One region of the Pseudoalteromonas sp. T1lg24 genome, then DNA from elsewhere that is predicted to be linked to it. Evidence: predicted binding sites of a transcription regulator. Region 1 holds the regulator's gene; each other region holds the start of a gene.

Region 1 (5,196 bases):
TGCCAAAGTACTTATCAGTTAGCACCATAGTCACTGCACCAGCAAGTACCGGCATCACCGCAATTAATAAAAATGCGGTAATTAACCACGTCCATACAAACAGCGGTAATTTCATATACGTCATGCCCGGTGCACGCATATTCACTATGGTTACAATTACATTGATTGCCCCCATAATTGAGCTAATGCCCATAATATGCACAGCGAAGACGAATAGTGCCGTATTATCATTGCTGTATGTGGTTGATAGTGGGGCATAGAACGTCCAACCAAAAGCTGGGCCGCCGCCTTCCATAAATAACGACATAAGCAGAATGAAAAACGCAAATGGTAAAATCCAAAAACTCCAGTTATTCATGCGCGGTAGTGCCATATCTGGCGCGCCAATCATCATAGGGATCATCCAGTTTGCCAAGCCAGTAAACGCAGGCATAACTGCACCGAAAACCATGATTAAGCCATGAACTGTAGTCATTTGGTTAAAAAAGTGTGGCTCTACAAATTGTAAGCCTGGTTGAAATAATTCGGCACGAATAACCAGTGCCATTGCGCCACCCGTTAAAAACATTAACAGAGCGAATAACAGATAAAGCGTACCGATATCTTTATGGTTAGTTGTAAATAACCAACGTTTTAAACCTGTTGGCGCATGATGGTGGTGATGAGATTCAGCTAGTGTTGTCATTATTGTGCTTCTCCCACAGATTCTTGAATATCACTTGGTTGCACTGAATCGCCAGTGTTGTTACCCCAAGCATTTCGCTCATAGGTCACTACTGCCGCTAATTCTTTTAGTGACAACATTTTGCTATAGCCTTGCATTGCTGTTGCTGGCTTGCCATGAACCACAATATCGATATGTGCTTTAACATCGCCAAGTGCTATAGGGCTCTCTTTTAGCGCTGGGAACACACCTGGCAATCCCATCCCAGTAGGTTGGTGACACGCAGCACAATTAGCCATATACACTTGTTCTCCTAGCGTCATTAGCTCATCTTGAGATAATGTAAGATCAAGTGACGCTTTTTCGGCGGCCGCCGCTTGCGCTTTTTCAAGCTGCGCATTTGCCAACCACTGTTCAAATTCAGCAGGCTCTTTAACTTCAACAACCACAGGCATAAAGCCATGGTCTTTTCCGCATAACTCAGCACACTGACCGCGATAAATACCGGTCTCATTGACCTTAGTCCACGCTTCGTTAATAAAGCCTGGGTTCGCATCTTTTTTAACCGCGAACTCAGGTACCCACCAAGAGTGAATTACGTCGTCCGAAGTCATTAAAAAGCGTACTTTTTTTCCTTTTGGGATAATAAGCGGTTTATCAACATCTAACAGGTAGGTTTCTGTTTTTTGGTCTTGATTGGTGATTTGTTCACGCGGAGTCGAAAGAACAGAATAGAACGACACATTGTGGTCAAGATATTCATAATGCCACTTCCATTGTGACCCTGTAACTTTAATCGTAAGGTCAGCTTTGGTGGTGTCTTCCATGGCAATCAAGGTTTTGGTTGCAGGCACCGCCATACCTATCAAAATTACAAATGGAATTGCGGTCCAAAGTATTTCAATTTTGGTACTTTCATGAAATTGAGCAGGCACTGCTCCTTTTGATTTACGGTGATGGATTATTGCCCAAAACATAATGGCAAATACTACTAATCCAATAACGCAACAGATATAAAAAATTGTCATATGGAGCTCGTAGACATCACGGCTGATGTCTGTCACCCCAACAGGTAAGTTATATTGACTCGTCCCAACTGCTAAAAAAGGAAAGCTCAATAGTAACCATAAGGATAGTTTCACTAGCCTCATGCTCGCTCCTTAGCTAATTATTATTATGTTGTTAGGAAATGGTCAGTGAAAGTTTTAGCGATTAAATCGCACGACGCACTACAGCATCACTCCATTTTCTTTATTATATTTGTTTTCTAAAAGCCGCACTTTGCTTAAAAAGAAAACAAGGTTACTACTAAGGTCTAGTAAACGATTAAATTTTACGCAAGTCAAATTTAAGATAAATTTTTTATAAATCTATAAGTTAGCGATTTTTGAAGATGTAAAAACAGAAGGGGTTATAGTAAGAAATAGGGTGTTTTAAAGCAGGGTGAGGCTAGCAAAATTACTCACTAGCCAAGGTCAACAAAAGTGTATTACATCCAGTCGGCATTTCTAATAACGCCAACCGCAAGGCCTTCGATATTAAAATGGTCATGCTCTAAATCGACTTTAATTGTGTCAAATTCGTCATTTTCTGCATGTAACAATACTTGTTTGCCTGCTTTTTCAAAACGCTTTACCGTTACATCTTCATCAACACGGGCTACAACCACTTGGCCATTATTAGCCACTGGCGTGCGATGAACAGCTAGCAAATCACCATCCATAATGCCGATATCCTTCATACTCTCACCACGTACACGTAGCAGGAAATCTGCACATGGGTTAAATAGGTTAGGATCAACTTGATAATGACTTTCAATGTGCTCATTAGCCAAAATAGGTGAACCTGCAGCAACTTGACCAATTAACGGTAAACCTAATTGCTCGGGTTCATCTTCTTCCACTAAACGAATACCACGGCTAGCGCCCGGCACCATTTCAATGACGCCTTTTTTGGCTAATGCTTTTAAATGCTCTTCTGCAGCGTTTGCACTTTTAAAACCGAGTGTCGATGCGATTTCTGCGCGCGTTGGCGGCATGCCAGTATCTTTAATAAATACTTTAACAAGTTCTAAGATTTGTGCCTGACGTTTTGTTAATGGTCTCATTCACTGGTTTTCCATACAGTACAGATAACTGTGAGTATATACAGTTATTCTTATTTCGCAACTTTTAATTATTTGATAATTAGCACTATGCTTAGTTACAGACGATAATTGCTGCAAATCAAAAATCATCGCAGTAAATTGCTTTATTTTTCCTCTGGCACGACCAGTTGTTTAATCTTTTAGAGTTAACTGGTATGCTAGCGCCCCTTTTGTTTTTAGGTTGGTGTTATGAAGTTGGTTGGCTCTATGATTCAGTGGTTTGCAAACGGTATGAACAAGCTTTTAGTGCGTTCGAAAATAGTACCTGAACACCCGTTAGACAACCTAGCAATAGATAAAAACAAGCCGACCGTTTACATCACATTATTAAATTCTTTTTCTGATTCAGCCGCGTTGCGCAGCACCTGTAAAAAGCTCGGCTTACCAGACCCTCAAGTCACTCAGCAAATTGGTGATAAACAAGTTCCAAGGTACATTCCAATTCACCATCGCTCGCCACTGTTTGGTAAAGCAAAAAAAGACAGTCCAGCGCTCGAAATCAGCGAAGAAATATTTGCAGCATTAAAGCAATCTGACGTTACCGATTTACAAGTTATTCCGGTCACCATTTTATGGGGACGCAATCCAGGCAAAGAAAAGCCAGGCCTTGGCACTATTTTATCCAGTTCTCTTACACCAAGCTGGTTGCGTAAAGTATTTGTCGTATTACTGTCTGGCCGCGACAACTTAATTCGTTTTAGTCGTCCATTAGAACTATCGCAGCTTACCAGCAAGCAACAAAGTGATGACTTACCGCATAAACTCATTCGTGTTGCCCGTGTCCACTTTAAACGTCAGAAACTTGCTGCGCTTGGCCCTAAACTGCCATCTCGCGATCAGTTATATCAAGGTCTTTTAGCATCAAGCACTGTCAAAGCCGCGATTGAAGATGAAGCAAAAAGTAAAAACATCTCAATTGTAGAAGCGCGACAAAATGCCATAAAACTAGTTGATGAAATTGCTGCCAACTATAACGAATCAATGATCGGGGTTTCTGAACGCATTCTGACGTGGCTGTGGACCAAACTATACAACGGTATTGAAGTAAATAACCCGGAACGAATTCAAGAGCTGACCGACAAAGGCCACGAAATTATCTATATGCCGTGCCACCGCAGCCATATGGATTACTTATTACTCACTTATGTTATTTACCATCAAGGTTATGTGCCACCACATATTGCAGCAGGTATAAACTTAAGTTTTTGGCCTGCAGGCCCAATATTTAGACGCTGTGGTGCCTTTTTCTTGCGCCGCTCATTCAAAGGCAACAAGCTTTATTCCGCAGTATTCCGTGAATATTTAAGTCAGTTATTTATAAAAGGCTACGCAGTTAAGTTTTATACCGAAGGCGGCCGCAGCCGAACTGGCCGTTTGCTTCCACCTAAAACCGGTATGTTAGCGATGACATTACAATCAATTTTGCGCGGTATTGATCGTCCAATTTCAATCGTGCCTGTATATATTGGTTACGAGCATGTAATGGAAGTTAACACCTACCTTGGTGAACTTGCTGGGCAAAAGAAGAAAAATGAGTCAGTACTGGGCGTCTTCAAAACTCTACGTAAGCTCAAGAATTACGGCAAAGGTAATGTAAATTTTGGCGAGCCAATCAATATTAATCAATACCTTACCCAGCACCAATCAAATTGGCGCGACAGCATTGCTGCAGATGAAAAGCCTAACTGGCTAACACCAATGGTAGGCAAACTTGCTGATTCAGTGATGGTCAATATCAACAATGCGGCTGCGATCAATGCCGTTACTTTAATGTCATCAATTTTGTTAAACACCGAAAAACAGGCGATGACGCGTAACGAGCTCATTGCTTGTATGACAAACTACATGAGATTGCTTGAATTAGCGCCGTACAGCAAAGATGTCAGTGTGCCAAACAAAAGCGCTGAAGAGCTGCTTGAACATGCACTCACATTAGATAAATTTGAAGTGATTACGCAAGGGCGAGTTAAAGTAATCCGTATTCAAGACACGCAAAAAGTATTATTGAACTATTACCGCAATAACGTACTGCATTTATTCGCAGTACCAAGTCTAATTAGCTCAATATTAATTAGCCAAAAACACATTTCTCGCGACCAGCTAATCAAGCAAGTTAACGCGTTATATCCACTCTTTAAACAGGAGTGGTTTATGCAACCGTATTGCGAAACGTATCTAAATGACTCACTTGAAGCCTTGAGCGGTATTGGGTTATTAACCGTTGAAAACGATGCGATTTCAGTTAACCCTAGCAGCAAGTCTCTTGCTCAGCTTAACTTGTTAGCACGTTTTATCCAGTGCACATTAATTCGCTATGCCAGCGTAATTAAATTAATTCTGGCAAGTGACAGTATTTCGCGCGACCAGCTTGAAACGCAAAGCCAAG
Region 2 (5,196 bases), on a different contig from region 1:
TGGTTGTAAGTCACGACCGTGAATTTATCGACAATACCTGTAGTATGGTATGGGGCTTTTTAGGTGATGGCAAAGTAGTGGAAGTGGTTGGTGGATACCAAGATTTCCAAAATTATGCGCAGTCACTTGCTGAAAAAACAGTAATTGAACAAAAACAAAAAGACACAGAAAAGGACAAAAAAGTCGCAGATAAGCCTTTAGCTAAAAAAGCAGGCAAGTTATCATACAAATTAAAACGAGAACTCGAAGAGCTACCCGCTTTATTAGAATCGCTTGAACAAGAAGTTGAAGAACTTCAAGAAGTTGTTAACTCCCCCGATTTTTTCAAGCAAGATAGCGAGCAAACTCAGAAAACCTTGAACCAATTACAGCAAGCAGAGTCGAAGCTTGAAACCGCTTTTATGCGCTGGGAAGAATTGGAACAATTACAGGATCAGTAGTAGGAATAAAAATGAAATATAAATTACTTGCAGCGGCAGTTTTTGCTGCAATCACGCCACAGGTTCAAGGCGCTACTCCATATGTTTTAGAAGAGCTTGGCAATCTAGATTACGCTAAACACGCGTATGTAACTGATGCAAACGAAGCGGGTCAAGCCGTTGGTATGGCGCAAGGCGTATTCAATATTGTTATTGATATTGCGGAATTAGATTTTGAAAGCTCTGCTATGACGACAGCTTATAGAAATCGTGAACGTGTTTTTGAAAATCGTGATGAAGAAATTACCTTCACATTAGACGATATCGAAAATGGCAATATTAATGGCGATGCGCAACAATTCCTACAAGATTTCTTACGTGAATATTACGCAAGCAGCTTATACCAAAAAATATCAGGTGGCAGAGTTAGCGAATTCAATATTGCCGTTGAGTATAATGATTCAACGCAAGAACGCGTTATTTATGATGTTGAACACCCTGATTATGATGGTGGTTTAACACGCTCAGTTGAGAACATTTTAACATCAATTGCAGAAGATGGTGTTAAAGCTGGTTGGGGTTCTGCGCCTTATACTAAGATTCAATTTACTGAAGACGGCGAAACTGAATCGGAAACACATTATATTCGTGATTTTACACGTCGTGGTTTTGTAATGACCAATACCGGTGAACGAGTTGATTTAATGCCAACAGAAGCAACTTATGGTGGTATTTCTGGTGCGTATAACATCGTTCAGGTAAGTGATGGTTATTTAGTAGTGGGTGAAACGTCAGTAAGTATTGCTTCTGATTCACAAGAGTCTCTAGATGAAAGTTGTGATGGCGAAAAAGTACCTGTTGAAGTATGTCATGAAAGTTATGTCACGTCTGGAAGCCGTCCTCTTTATAACCGCCATGCAACAATGTGGCGTTTAGATAATGCATTAAATGTGATTGAAACCGTTGATCTTGGGTTAGGTATTGTACCTGATGAAGATGAGCAAAAGAGAGCGTGGCGTAGTACTGCATTAGCGGTTAATGAAAACGAAATTGCGGTAGGTTATTCTGTTGTAAGATACCGTGATGGTGACAGCATTAGACAATATCCAGTGTATTACAAAGATGGAGATGTTGTAGAGTTTATTAACGAATACGACTACCTTTCTGGTGGTCGAGCAGTAGCTATCAATAACAGTAATATTATCACAGGTTATGCCTCTAAAAATATTGAGAACACTGCGCGCAATAAGTTCTTTTATCATAATGTTGCAACCGGCGAGACAACTTTCCCAACAGACTTTTTTAAAAGCAGCTCTGTGGTTGCGACAGACATAAATGATAATGGCCTGATTATTGGTCAAGGCGAAGTCGAAACAAGTTCATCAGCAAGCCGTCGTCAAGAAGCGTTTATTTACGATATTAATAAAGACACGTTCACTAATCTAAATGACTTATTACCGTGTTTTGCAAACGATGGTGAATCATCATTCCCATATGTGGTTGCGGAAGCAATCAGCATTTCAAATGATGGTACTGTATATGGCACTGCGACCAAAACAGTAGATAAGCGTGATGCTCAAGGTAATGTTGTGGTTGATGCTAACGGCAAAGTAGAGCAAGAAAGTGTGGTTGTTTCAGTGAAGCTGAAATATAACGCTGAGGGTGTAGCTGAGAAGTGTCCTGAGAAAGCGCAAGAAACATATGAACGCCAAGGTGCATCGTTTGGTGCATTAGGGCTATTATTATTGCCACTTGTAGCAATTAGACGACGCTTTTTTAAATAGTAAGTGTTTTATACCCTAATGTTTTGATGGGTTTATTAAAAGATAAGCTATAAACTCATATTCATAACATATTGATAAAATTATGATTGAAGGCCAACTGCAGAAACAGTTGGCCTTTTTTATTGCGGATCCATTGATCCTCAACACCAAAGGATTATACTGTATATAAATACAGTATAATCCTTTGGTGTATTCATGAATTCACTGATCAAGCAATTACATCATCGCAACCTGCTTTGGTATGCATCCAATCGTAATCAAACAGAGCAGATAGAAAAGCATCAAACGGGCTTTGCGGTTTTAGATGAAAAGCTCGCTGGCGGTATGCCCACTAATGGCGTGATAGAACTATTGAGTAGTCCTGGCATTGGTGAACTTCGATTGATTGCACCCAGTTTTAAAATGCGGCAAAGCCGTTTTATTGTGTTTATTTCACCGCCTGCGTTAGTTAACAGTGCAGCTTTGCATCATTTAGGGGTTGATGTTAGTCAAGTGTTAGTATTGTATCCTGAGCAACATAAAGATGCGCTTTGGGCAGTAGAACAATGTTTACAAAGTGGCAGTTGCAGCGATGTTATTTACTGGCCGCAGCAAGATTTAACGATTTCCCATATCCAGCGCTTTCAGCAAGCAAGTAAATCGGGTAAAAACCGTTTGTTTTACTTAAATAGCTATAAAACCAGTCAAGCGAGTTTGCCTGTCACTTTAAGCTTAACATTACAAGCACATCCACAAGGACTGAAAGTAAAGATAAACCGTCGAAAAGGCGGTTGGCCAAGTGATTATTTTATTGTTGATATGCAAACGACATGGCCTTATTGCACCATTGCATCTTCGCCTATCAGCAATGTTATTGCATTTCCGGTTGATAAGGCTGGTTAATGTTAAATTGGCTTTACCTTTACTTTCCACAGTTACAACTCGATACGCAATTTGCAATGTCGAGCACCGAGGTAATTGCCTTGGCCAATCACCAAGGTAATTTAGTACAACTTTCAACGGCGGCTAAAAAAAAAGGATTAACGCAAGGGCAAGGGTTAGGGCAAGCTAGTTTATTAGTTTCTGATCTTGCGGTTTACCCTTATCAAGAAGAAGTGGAAGTAGCAGAGCTTAAGCGCATAGCCAGTGTACTTTATAACTACACTGCAGATATTTGTATTATGCCGCCAAAAGGTTTACTGATAGCGTGTGATGGTATGCAGTCCTTATATAACAACAGTGATCAGTATTGGCATGTGCTTGAAACACAGTTAAAAACATTGGGGATTAAGTATTATTTCGCAAGCGGGTCTTCACCATTGTTGGCAAAAGCATTAGCACAAGCGGGTACTAATGTGATTTTTACAAACCAGCAAAATGCGCGTAATCAGCTTGCGTTATTGTCATTACAATTTGCTGATATCACTACAAAAGAAATTGCTTTGCTAACCCGCGTAGGGATTACGCACTTTAAGCAGTTGTTGAGTGTATCGCTTGATGAGTTAGCTAAACGCTACTCACGTGAATTAGTAATGTATGTAGGTAAATTAACAGGCCAATATCCGCATCGAGTAACGTTTTACATACCTGATACTCATTTTGAAAAACAACTAACCTTACATTATGAAGTATCGCTTACTAAGCACCTTGAAAAACCACTTTTTCTTGTATTAAAGCAACAACAAGCTTTTTTACTCTCTACTTGTAAGTTAGCAAAGCAAGTGACCCTTATTTTGCATTTTAGAGAAGTAGCCAATTTGGTATTTGAACTATCGTCAGCGCATGCTGAATATCGCGCTGAGCACTGGTTAACGCTTTTTTTATTACGTTTAGAAAATACCGAGTTACCAGCACCAGTTATCGCATTAACTATAAAAAGTGATTACCTTGTATCTAATTTAGGTGAAGAAGGTGATTTTTTTTCACAGCATAAATCAGGCTTAGATACTGCAATGTTAACTGCAATATTACAGGCAAAACTAGGGCAGGAGCAGGTTAAAACCTTAACTGTTTATAATGATCTAAGGCCAGAAATAGCCAGCCAAGAGAATACATTCCACACGTTATCAAATGTGCCACAAATGAAGTTAATCCGGCCAAGCTTTATGTTGCGCTCACCTGTAGAACTCACTCAGCCGATCACAATATCGCACGGCCCTGAACGTATCGTAACGGGTTGGTGGGATAATAATAATGTTGCTCGTGATTATTTCATTGCACGAGATGAGAGTGGACGGTGGCTGTGGGTTTTTCGTACGCCAAAAAAACAATGGTTTATTCATGGGTTTTTTAGCTAATGAATTATGCAGAATTAGTTTGCCAATCAAATTTTTCTTTTTTACATGGGGCATCACATCCCGAAGAGCTGGTTGCCACTGCCGATAACCTTGGTTACTCCCATATTGCGATTACAGATGAATGCTCTGTTGCTGGAGTTGTACGTGCATACCGGGAGATTAAAAATCACAAACGGGCAATTAAGTTAATTGTTGGTAGCTTATTTACGCTTGAAGATAGTTTAACAGTTGTCTTGTTATGTCCAACAAGAAAAGCTTATGCAGAGTTATGTCGAATAATCACCAATGCACGGCGACGCAGTGAAAAAGGTAACTATCTGCTGACTCGGTGGGATTTAATGTCAATCAAACACTGTCTTTTTATTTGGTTACCAAAGGGCGAAAATATCGATCATCATTGGGCTAATTGGCTTAAAAAACACCATGAAGATCGTTTATGGCTGGGGTTAACACGCTTTTTATTAGCGCACGAGTCAGAGTATATGGAGCACTGCCAACGCTTGATGGCGCAATATGATATAACGCCTGTGGCATGTGGTCATGCGCTGATGCATCAAGCCTATAGGTTACCGTTACAGCACGTATTAAGTGCCATTAAAGCACGTAAAACCGTCGCTCAATTAGGACAACAACTACTTTCCAATGAAGAATATGCATTACGTGAAAAACAAAAGTTGTCACGTTTATTCTCACCTGATGCTCTGGCACAAACGACGG
Region 3 (5,196 bases), on a different contig from region 1:
TTTAGCATGTATAGACTTTTTCATATCAAAGTAGCCTAGTTTTGACAGTATCTCTGCTACTTTCTCCAACTCTTTTGTTGATGCAGAAGTATTTAGTTTATAAGTAGGTTTTTTCTCATTAATGTCATCCATAACATAGCGGCCCATTACGAAATGATAGAGTTCTTTTTTCGTAGGTTCGTTACTAAGTTCAAAGAATCGCCCATGGTCTAATATACTAGGACATTTGGTTAAGTTTACTGAGTGTTCAAATACGTCTGCTTTAACACTTGTTTTTTTAAGAGCTGCTACAAATCTTGCTACTCGTTTTTCGGCAAGTATTAACTTTTCTCTATTATCTTCTGAAGAAGCCATGATTTCGTTTAGGGTATTAACCAAGTGGTTAATATCCCCTATGACTTCATGTATAGTAGAGTGTGTTTGCTTTAGAGCTTCCAATAACATAGCTTGTTTGACTTTAAATTTATCAAGCTCATTGACGCCAGAAACACTTCTAACGCCCATATAAGTTAAGAAACCTACAGCACCAATAACTGCCAGTCCTCCAGTCATTCCCATTCCTAACCCCAGAGTTGCTAAGCCTGAGGTAATGCCTGCTGCGGATAAACCTACGACTGAACCTGAAATATATACTGCAGCAATAGGGGCTCCAATGGCAGCGGCTGCAGAGGCTAATTGGGAAGCATTCTCTCTAATTTTGTCATCATCAACTTTTTCATCTAAAATCGCTTGTCCATCTTTAACGGCTTTAAAAGCAAAATCAATTTTTTCATCAGATAGCTCAAACAATTCCTTGTTTTTAATTATAAAATCAAAATCTTTTGCGAGATTGTTCGTTGCAGAGTAATGCGTATTTATGATGTCTTTAACTAGTGAAATCATGATTGATTCATGTTGGCTACCGTCGCTAAGTTCTCTTAATTCATTTATTAAGGAGTCCGAAGTGAGTTTTGTGTCTTCAGAAATGTCACTCACATAATCTAAGATTTCATTTCTCGCTTCATCAGAAAGTTGGAGTCGAGTTCTTAAAAGCAATATTTCGGACAGTTCGGTGGCGTCAATATTCTTATCATCTTCATAAGTCATGTTAACAATAATTTTCAGATAGGCTTTTTTGAATTCATCGGACATTTCTGTCAAAACAAGGATTTGTAGTTCTTCCTTAAAATCTGAAAAGTTGGTAACAATTTGATTTAGGAACTGGGCTAGTTTTTTTTCATTGATCCCATGCATTGATTTTAATGTATGGGTACTAGAAGAAGTTTGTATCACTAAAGATTTTTTAGTTGATTCAATACCAAAACTATTATCAGTTTCTTCTTGGAAAGTAACTTTTTGAATATCTGAATACATAAACTCACCATGTTTATGATGGATCATTCTTTCCCCAGTAAAAATAAAGCCTTCATCACCTTTACCGAATCTGGTGCCATCTTGAATCGCGATAATCGAATTAACTAGAGATTCGCATTTCATTGCTACAGTAGCGTTGTTCAGTTTTTTTTCTGGTATATCAGGAGCTAGGTGAACGTAATCACCTATAGACTCAACATTTTCTCTGATGAAGCTATTAATACTGCTCATGTAGTTTTTCCTTATTTTTAATTGAAAAGACCTGTTGTTGGGAAGTTCCAATTTCTATGATTTTAGATCTATTTAAATATCTAATCTTTTATATGCTCTTCTTTAATTTTTCGATTTCACTTGAAAATAGTTCTGACACAGTGACTTCCTTTCTTAATTTAATATTAGATTAAACTAGAGTTTGAGATATGATCTATTACAAGTTATTTCATGTTGTTGCATGGTTTTTAATCAAAAATTCTGTTTAAAAGTCTTGATATAATCTGAATAAAGCTTTGTTCATCTCTATTTGGTATTGTTTGGAAATATTTATAGATAGCAACTAACGCGCTTGCTATGAATGAAGTTTGACCAATCCAAGTGAAGATGTTTTTCAACCTCTCAAACCTTGCTTCCATAATTTCATGAAATTGAGACCCAGCTTGAGATGCTATTTGGTGTTCTATGAATCCGTGTAAGAGTGTGGCGAACAGAACATAAGTAAATGACCCAACTAAGAGGGCCCCCCACCAAGGTAATTTAGATGAGATTTGAATGACATCACTAATAACGGTGAATAAGCTTTCACTTTTCTTTCTACGATATCGTCTGCCCATAATAAATAACCTCCTTGTTGGATAGGACTTTATAGTAATTAAATTAATTGGTTAGTTAAAGTGTGTGAAATGTCACCTGTAAAGGAACTTTACACCCCCTTATATCAATCAGCAGAAGGTACTATTAAAACTAGAAAAATAAATTAAACTGTATAAATATACAGTTTAATTTATCGCAGTAATGAACGTTATACCTATTAAAGCCGAAGCCGGTATCACTGGTTTTGAATCACCCGCAGCAGAGTATCAAGAACTAGGTCTGTCTCTAGATGAGTTTCTAGTTGCGCATCCAGCGGCAACGCTTATCGGTAATACCGCAGGGGATTCCATGGTCGGAGTTGGAATTTTTAATGATGATCTACTAATTGTCGATAGCGCTGTGGAGGTATTAGATGGCGATGTAGTTATTGCCAATTACAATGATAGCTTTATTTGTAAAATCCTCGATAAAGAACGAGGGTTACTCCTTTCAGCATCTCAATCTTACCCGCCTATAGTTATTAATGAATTGGATACACTTCAGCTGGAAGGTGTCGTTGTAGAGTCAATACGTCAACATCGTAAACGGATTAAGGGGTTTTCATGTGCAGGCATTGAGTCGCTAGGGACAGAGTATCAAGAATTAGGTCTGTCTTTAGATGAGCTACTTATTGAACACCCAACCGCAACTTTTATTGGTATTGCATCGGGGGAGTCAATGGTTGGGGTTGGAATCTTTAGTGGTGATTTATTAATTGTTGATAGAGCTCTAGAAGTGCGTCACGGTGATATTATTGTTGCGAATTATAATGGGAGTTTTACCTGTAAAATTCTCGATAAAGAACGTGGACTACTCCTTTCAGCGTCTCAGTATCACCCCCCCGTTGCTATTAAAGAATTAGACACATTTCAGTTAGAGGGCATTGTTAGCCGCTCAGTACGTTTACACCGTAAACGCAAAGAGGTGTTTTCATGTTTGCGTTAGTGGATGCTGTAGCTTTCTACGCAAGCGCAGAGAAGGTATTTGACCCTACGATAAGGAATAAACCTGTCGTTGTGCTGACCAACAACGACGGCTGTATTTGCGCAGTTTGCCCGATTGCGAGAAAGTTAAAAATCCCTAAGTTTGAACCTTACTTCAAATTAAAGGAGTTCCTCGAAAAACACAATGTAGTCGTGCGTTCGTCTAATTATGAACTCTATGCAGATTTGAGCACGCGCATGATGACTGAGATAAATCGATATAGTGATAATCAATACATCTACTCTATTGATGAGTCTTTTTTACACTTTGAAGGCTTTAATAGCATTGTTAAGGATTGGCATGCATATGGCCATGAAATTAGGCGAAGTGTGTGGCGTAAAACTAAGATACCCGTTGGTGTTGGTTTTGGTCCAACAGCAACATTGTCAAAAGCAGCAAATCATGCCGCAAAAAAACTACTAGGTTTCGATGGGGTTGCAGTGATTGATAATGAAGCATCACGCAAACATATTCTTGGCATGATGGATGTTGGCGATGTCTGGGGGATAGGTAGACGTATCAGTAAAAAGCTGAAAATAATGGGCATTCACACCGCACTCGACTTAGCTAATCAACCAGCAAGGAGAATGCGTAAACAATTTAGCGTTGTATTGGAAAGGACCATAAATGAGTTAAATGGCACCACATGTTTATCTTGGGATGAAGTAAAGCAAAAGAAAAAAGAAGTGTATTCAACACGTTCATTTGGAGAGCGCATTACTGACATACATTCACTCAAATCAGCGTTAGCAGCACATTGCTCTATTGTATCCCGCAAGCTAAGAAAACAAGGTTCTTTAGCAAAGCGGTTAGTGGTTTTTGCGCATAGCTCACCACATGAAAACAATTACTATAAACGTGCATTTATCCATGAGTTTCCGGTCGCATCAAGTGATGCTACTGTTTTCGCTAACGCTGTAAAAAACGTCATAGTGTCGATATATGAACCTGGTGTCCGTTTTTATAAATGTGGCATTGGTGCCATAGAACTTGAAGACGGAATGCATCATCAAGGAGATTTGTTTAATCAATCTCAAGATAAACCAGAGCTAATGAAGTGCTTAGACGAAATAAACAACCGCTTTGGGAGTCATACGCTCAAAATCGCAAGTGAAAAGCAAACTTCATTTTGGAAAATGCGACGAGACTTTTTGTCGCCACGTTACACGACACGTTGGTCTGATATTCCAGTTATTCATTGCTAATCACATTGTAAACAGCAGGAGTGTAAAAACCTTAACGATAGCTGATAGACTCAACTTGTTGCGTTTGTATAATGAATTTTAAATTAGTCCTACACAAAAAAAGGGATTTAGACATGAAAAAACTGCTGACAGCATTGCTACTTTTAGTATGTAGTAATGTTTATGCTGGTTATCCAACTAGTTTTTCAAATGCTAAGACAAAAGCAGAAAAGGAAGTTTACTTTGACCGCTCGACAACATTTTACTGCCAATGTGATTTTGTATTCGATGATGTAAAGGATGTAGACAATGATGGCAACATCACTGAAACCAAAATAGACCCGAAAGCATGTGGATATGAACCACGAAACCCCATCACCAAAAAAGGAAAAGAAAATAAGCGTGTGTCTCGCATAGAGTGGGAGCATATCATGACTGCAAATATGATTGGTGGTCATCTAGACCAGTGGAAAAACTATAAAAACTACCAAATATGTAAAGACAAGAATTACAAGACTAGAGAGTGTGCTTATTATCTAGTGCCTGAATTTAAACGTGCTCATGATGATATGAACAATCTTGTACCTGCTGTGGGAGAATTAAACGGAGACCGTTCCAACTTTCGTTTTGCGAATATCGAGGGTGAGAAACGAGCATATGGACAGTGCGATTTTGAAGTTGATTTTGAAGCTGATACAGCAGAGCCTGCAGATAATGTGAAAGGTAATATTGGGCGCGTTTATCTACATATGATTAAAGAGCATAAGGTTTTGTTACCAGAAGAGACTATAAAAATGATGATGGAATGGTCTGATTTAGATCCAGTTGA
Region 4 (5,196 bases), on a different contig from region 1:
CAATGATATGCAACAAGCGGCATTTCGCATCTTAGGCATTGAAGCGCAAGAGCAAGAAGACAAGTTTGGCTTCTTACTTGATGCACTTAAGTACGGTACACCACCACATGCAGGTTTAGCATTTGGTTTAGACCGTTTAGTAATGTTGCTATGTGGCACAGAAAATATCCGTGACGTAATTGCGTTCCCGAAAACAACGCAAGCATCATGTTTATTAACAAATGCACCAAGCGTTGCAAACCCAGATGCACTGGTTGAACTAGGTGTATCTGTGGTTGAGGCGGCTGACGAGTAATCGTTATCAAATTAAAAAAAAGGCGCACGTTAACGTGCGCCTTTTTTGTTTGCTTGCAAAGGGAAACTAAACGGTAAAACGAGCGACATCTTGCTTCATATTTTGCGCATCGGTTTCAAGTGCATGACAATTTTGACTGTTTTCGCATGAATCAATAAACAATTGCTCAGCCGACACAGAGATATTTTCGGTTGCACTTTCTACTTCCTTCACTGTGTACATTTGTTCTTGTGTGGCACCTGCAATTTGAATAACGCGATCCCGAATGGCATCGAGCGACTGTTTATTGCGGTCCATACTTTCCCTCGCAGTATCAAGAGAGTCGTTCATTTCACTGGTGAGACTTAAACTTTGTTCCATTGCCTGTTCAGAACGAACCACTAGATCTTGCAATGTTTTAATCATTTTTCCGATTTCTACTGTTGATTGCTGTGTGCGTTTGGCAAGCGTTCTCACTTCATCGGCAACAACGGCAAATCCTCGGCCTGTTTCGCCGGCACGCGCAGCTTCAATTGCGGCATTAAGTGCAAGCAAGTTGGTTTGCTCAGTGATATCACTTATCACGCTCGTTACCCCTTCAATTTCACGACTTGATAGGGTTAATTCACTCATAATCTCGCTGGTGGATTCAACTTGTGACTTTAATAATCCCATATTGGTGTGTGTTTGGCTCATTACATCTGTGCCTTCACGCATATCTTGTTCCGCTTGCTCTACACTTGCCTCTACGTCAACACTGCTTTGGGCAATGAGTTCAACGGCTTTAACTAGTTCTGACACCGCTTGCTTGACTGCGAGCGTATTGTTTTTTTGATCTTCAATTGCGGTTTGCGAACGTAAACTTAACTCGGCAGAGTGGTGTGCGCCTTTTTCTACGGCTTCACCTTTATGTTTAATTTCACGTACTATTTCTGCTGTGGTATCAATAAACTCGTTAATGCTATCGGTAAACTCTGACAATTCATCTTCACCGTCTAGCTCAATGTGTTGGGTTAAATCGCCATTGCCGTGGCTAATATCTGCCATTTTTTCATTGGCACTGTGTAGGCGATGAATAATGCGATAGGTTTGCCACAATAAAATAATTGAAATAACCACTGTGATAAGTCCAGACACCATTGCGCCTTGTTTTTTACTGACTTGCAATGTGTCGGAAATTTCAGCGTTAATACCCGTTGTTAATTGGTTGAGCGTGGATTCTACTTGGTGAATACTGCCTCGTAATGCACCGCGTAATCCTTCTTCTTCTGATAAACCTCGCTGTTTTAACGCATCCGCAAGGTTTGCTGCGGCATTTTCAAAGTTTGCAAGGGTGGCTGTGGCGCTTACCGTGTCATAAGTAGTGAGATAGGTTTTGACCGTGCTTAGTTTTTCTTGCGCTTGATTTTTGGCTGCAATATCTAACGATGATTGAAAGTCATTTTCAAGTAGTACGAGCCGTACCATAGAGCTTATTGCATTGGTGTCGCCCGTTGTTAGCACCGCTTCTTTTAATTGCGTTTCGGCTAAATTGAATGCCTGTCGCAATCCTTGATCTTTTGATAAGCCAATGCGCTTGTCGAGTGCCACTAAGGTAAGAAACTGAGTTTCGTATTGCTCGATTAAATCGTGAGTATCGCTAAGTTGTAGCTTTAACGATGGAATGGTATCGAGCGCGTTGTGTAATGCATGGATATTTTGCTTAATTAACACAATGCGCTGATTAAACTTATCAACATACTTTTCGTTTTTACGCAGTAAAAAGTCTTTTTCATGACGTCGCAACATCAACATGTTGTTACTCAACTCTTTACTTAGCGCTAGTTCGCTTCCGAGTTCTGCCATTTGATTTGTTGAATACCAAATAAGACTCGCCATTACTGCCATCGCTAAAATAATTAGCGCCGATAGTGACAAAAATGATCGTTTGATAGACATGAACACTCCTTATTCATCAGTAGAATTGCTCGTAATTTAGTACGATATTTAACTATCAATAATGCTAGGATCAGTTTTTAATTCTTGCCACAAAAATGTCATATTAGCGGCTTTAAATCTTGCTCTAATAATTGAACCGAGCGAATAAATCACCTTTATCAAGGCTAATAGATTTCAAATGGCGAATAAATTTGTTAACCCGCGTTCAGGTAACATAGGGTGTTTCCATCGCTCCATTGGAAATATGAGAAGTTCGCACATCACTGCGTATTATTGTTTTGATACGGACAGCTATGAGCGTATAGCTGTTATCCTTTAATCTCGCCGTTTATCATTTAACACTTTACCAACAGTTACTTGACGCTCACTATGGCTGCGTTTTTAGTTTTCTCGAATGTAGGTTGTATGTATGCCACGTATTAAAACGCTAGATGTACAGAGAGGTTTTGCTGTGTTGGGTATTCTGTTTATGAATATTTACTATCATAGCGTTTTTGAATTAGGTTATGTGCCGCTTCAAGTTACACCGCTTAGCGATAATGTGATTGAGGTGATAAATGCCTTTTTTATTGATGGTCGTTTTAGGGCCTTATTTTGTTTATTGTTCGGTGTTGGCTTAGCTATTTTGTATGATAAGCATGGTCAAGACGATGCCCTTACGTTGTTAAAGTCGCGTTTAAATTGGCTTCTTATTTTTGGCTTTATCCATAGCGTGTTTATTTTTTCTGGCGATATTTTGGTTAACTATGCACTAGCGGGGTTGATTGTTTATCGGGAAATAGGCAGTAGCCAAGAAGTGCTCTTAAAAAAAGCAAAAACTTATTTTTCTATAGGCTTTTCATTAATATTGCTGTTTGCGTTGATCCCAAACGAACCCATCTACCGCGATAGCGATGAATACTTCGAAATTATTAATACCTGGCAATCAGGTTATGGCGAGCAATTAATTCAGCAAATAGTGTTTACCATTATTATGTTTGTGTTTAGCTGGGTGTGTTTTATTTGGATTACCGCAGGCATTGTACTGCTTGGTGTTTATTTATATCGCGCCGATTTTTTCAATACAGGTTTATCAACAAAGCAATTACTTGCATCTTTATTGGTGGTGATAACCATATCGAGTATCGATGCGCTATTGCGTGTTAATTACGTTCACTTGGTTGAACTCACCATGTCCATTGCCACATTTTCAGGACTAGTATGTGCGTTAATGTATTGCCATGTTTTTATTAAGCTAAATGAAAAGCTTACCGTATTAAACAGTATTTTTGCGCCTGCGGGACGTATGGCATTTACGCTTTATATTTTGCAATCAATCGTATTTGCGCTCTTCTTTCGCTACTTTTCACCTGAATTTGTGCATAGTGCAACGCGTTTAGACTATATCTACTTGTGTTTAATATTCTCAGTTTTTCAGCTGGTATTTGCGTTTTTCTATTTAAAACTTTTCAAGTCAGGTCCAATAGAGTGGCTTTGGCGCAAAGCATATAGCGCAAAATAAGTTAAATTTTGTGCAAGTGCGCGCAGTTTAAAAACTATTACTGGTAATCCATACAGTTATTAGTCATTATTAGTTATCACAAGAAAACATCGCAAAAGGTGTGCATTGGCAATAATACTTGGCATCGACCCTGGCTCTCGCTTTACGGGCTATGGTTTAATCAAACAGCAAGGTATGAAGTTTGAATACTTAGGTAGCGGCTGTATTAAAATGGGCGAAAAGCCAATGGCCGAGCGCCTTAAAATAATTTTTCAAGGTGTGACGCAGCTAATTGAACAATATCAGCCAGATAGCTTTGCGATAGAACAAGTATTTATGGCGCGAAATCCCGATTCTGCATTAAAACTTGGCCAAGCCCGCGGCGCTGCCATGGTGGCGGCTTCGCTTCAGTCACTTGAGGTGTTTGAATATTCTGCAAGGCAAGTTAAGCAGGCCGTTGTTGGCACCGGTGGTGCTGATAAATCGCAAGTACAACATATGGTAAAGAGTTTTTTAAAACTGCCAGGCACACCACAAGCAGATGCCGCCGATGCGTTGGCGATCGCCATTTGTCATGGCCATTCACAACAACATTTAATCAAGCTTTCAGGGCAAGCGAGTAAAACAGTAAGAGGACGATTAAGACGATGATAGGGCGATTACGCGGAACATTAGTAGAAAAACAGCCACCGGAAATCTTAATTGAAGTGAGTGGTGTTGGCTATGAAGTGAATATGCCAATGACCTGTTTTTACAACTTGCCGAAAGAAGGTGAAGAAGCGGTTGTTTACACCCATTTTGTGGTAAGAGAAGATGCACAATTATTGTTTGGTTTTAACAATAAAACGGAACGCGCACTATTTCGTGAATTATTAAAAGCCAATGGTGTAGGACCTAAGTTAGGTTTGGCAATTTTATCCGGTATGTCTGCCGAGCAATTTGTTGCCTGTGTGCATAATGAAGATGCAACTAGTCTTGTTAAATTGCCAGGTGTTGGTAAAAAGACAGCTGAGCGTTTAGTGCTTGAAATGAAAGACAGGCTGAAAGATTGGGGTATGGATCTCTTTACTCCTTATACCGATGGTGCAATATTGGAAATGCAGGAAGATCCAACCGTTAAAGGGTGTGCACAAGATGATGCAATAGCAGCGTTAATGGCACTCGGTTATAAAGCAAATCAAGCAGAAAAAGCCGTTAAAGCAATTAAAGGCAGTGGCTTATCAAGCGAAGCGCTAATTAAAGAAGCGCTAAAGGCGATGATGTAAGATGATTGAAGCAGATAGATTAATAGAGCCCGAGAAAAAAGGAAATGAGGATGTTATCGATAGAGCGATACGTCCAAAGCTGTTGTCTGATTACCGTGGTCAACCCCATGTAAAAGAGCAGATGGAAATTTTTATTGAAGCGGCGCGCTCTCGTGAAGAAGCACTTGACCATTTGCTTATTTTTGGCCCGCCGGGTTTAGGTAAAACTACGTTAGCGAATATTGTTGCTAACGAGCTGA

The links. Region 1 encodes LexA, which represses DNA repair genes until DNA is damaged. Its sites were predicted from a motif close to TACTGTATNNNNATACAGTA; they were not measured.
Region 2: the regulator LexA is predicted to act here: its motif matches at 2,361-2,380, upstream of imuA (translesion DNA synthesis-associated protein ImuA).
Region 3: the regulator LexA is predicted to act here: its motif matches at 2,327-2,346, upstream of C2M30_RS22080 (LexA family protein).
Region 4: the regulator LexA is predicted to act here: its motif matches at 3,752-3,771, upstream of ruvC (crossover junction endodeoxyribonuclease RuvC).

The regions. Positions count from the first base shown of each region.
Region 1 covers NZ_PQCB01000034.1:236,780-241,975, reverse strand. Annotated here, with positions in the region: gene ctaD (cytochrome c oxidase subunit I) at 1-685, opposite strand, end outside; gene coxB (cytochrome c oxidase subunit II) at 685-1,815, opposite strand; gene lexA (transcriptional repressor LexA) at 2,154-2,771, opposite strand; gene plsB (glycerol-3-phosphate 1-O-acyltransferase PlsB) at 3,000-5,196, shown strand, end outside.
Region 2 covers NZ_PQCB01000016.1:253,118-258,313, forward strand. Annotated here, with positions in the region: gene uup (ATP-binding cassette ATPase Uup) at 1-440, shown strand, start outside; gene C2M30_RS08520 (DUF3466 family protein) at 452-2,203, shown strand; gene imuA (translesion DNA synthesis-associated protein ImuA) at 2,399-3,085, shown strand; gene C2M30_RS08530 (Y-family DNA polymerase) at 3,085-4,479, shown strand; gene C2M30_RS08535 (error-prone DNA polymerase) at 4,479-5,196, shown strand, end outside.
Region 3 covers NZ_PQCB01000033.1:869,991-875,186, forward strand. Annotated here, with positions in the region: gene C2M30_RS16110 (hypothetical protein) at 1-1,584, opposite strand, end outside; gene C2M30_RS16115 (hypothetical protein) at 1,812-2,180, opposite strand; gene C2M30_RS22080 (LexA family protein) at 2,362-3,144, shown strand; gene C2M30_RS16130 (Y-family DNA polymerase) at 3,132-4,388, shown strand; gene C2M30_RS16135 (endonuclease) at 4,502-5,196, shown strand, end outside.
Region 4 covers NZ_PQCB01000016.1:738,706-743,901, reverse strand. Annotated here, with positions in the region: gene aspS (aspartate--tRNA ligase) at 1-295, shown strand, start outside; gene C2M30_RS10840 (methyl-accepting chemotaxis protein) at 362-2,212, opposite strand; gene C2M30_RS10835 (DUF418 domain-containing protein) at 2,622-3,713, shown strand; gene ruvC (crossover junction endodeoxyribonuclease RuvC) at 3,819-4,343, shown strand; gene ruvA (Holliday junction branch migration protein RuvA) at 4,340-4,957, shown strand; gene ruvB (Holliday junction branch migration DNA helicase RuvB) at 4,959-5,196, shown strand, end outside.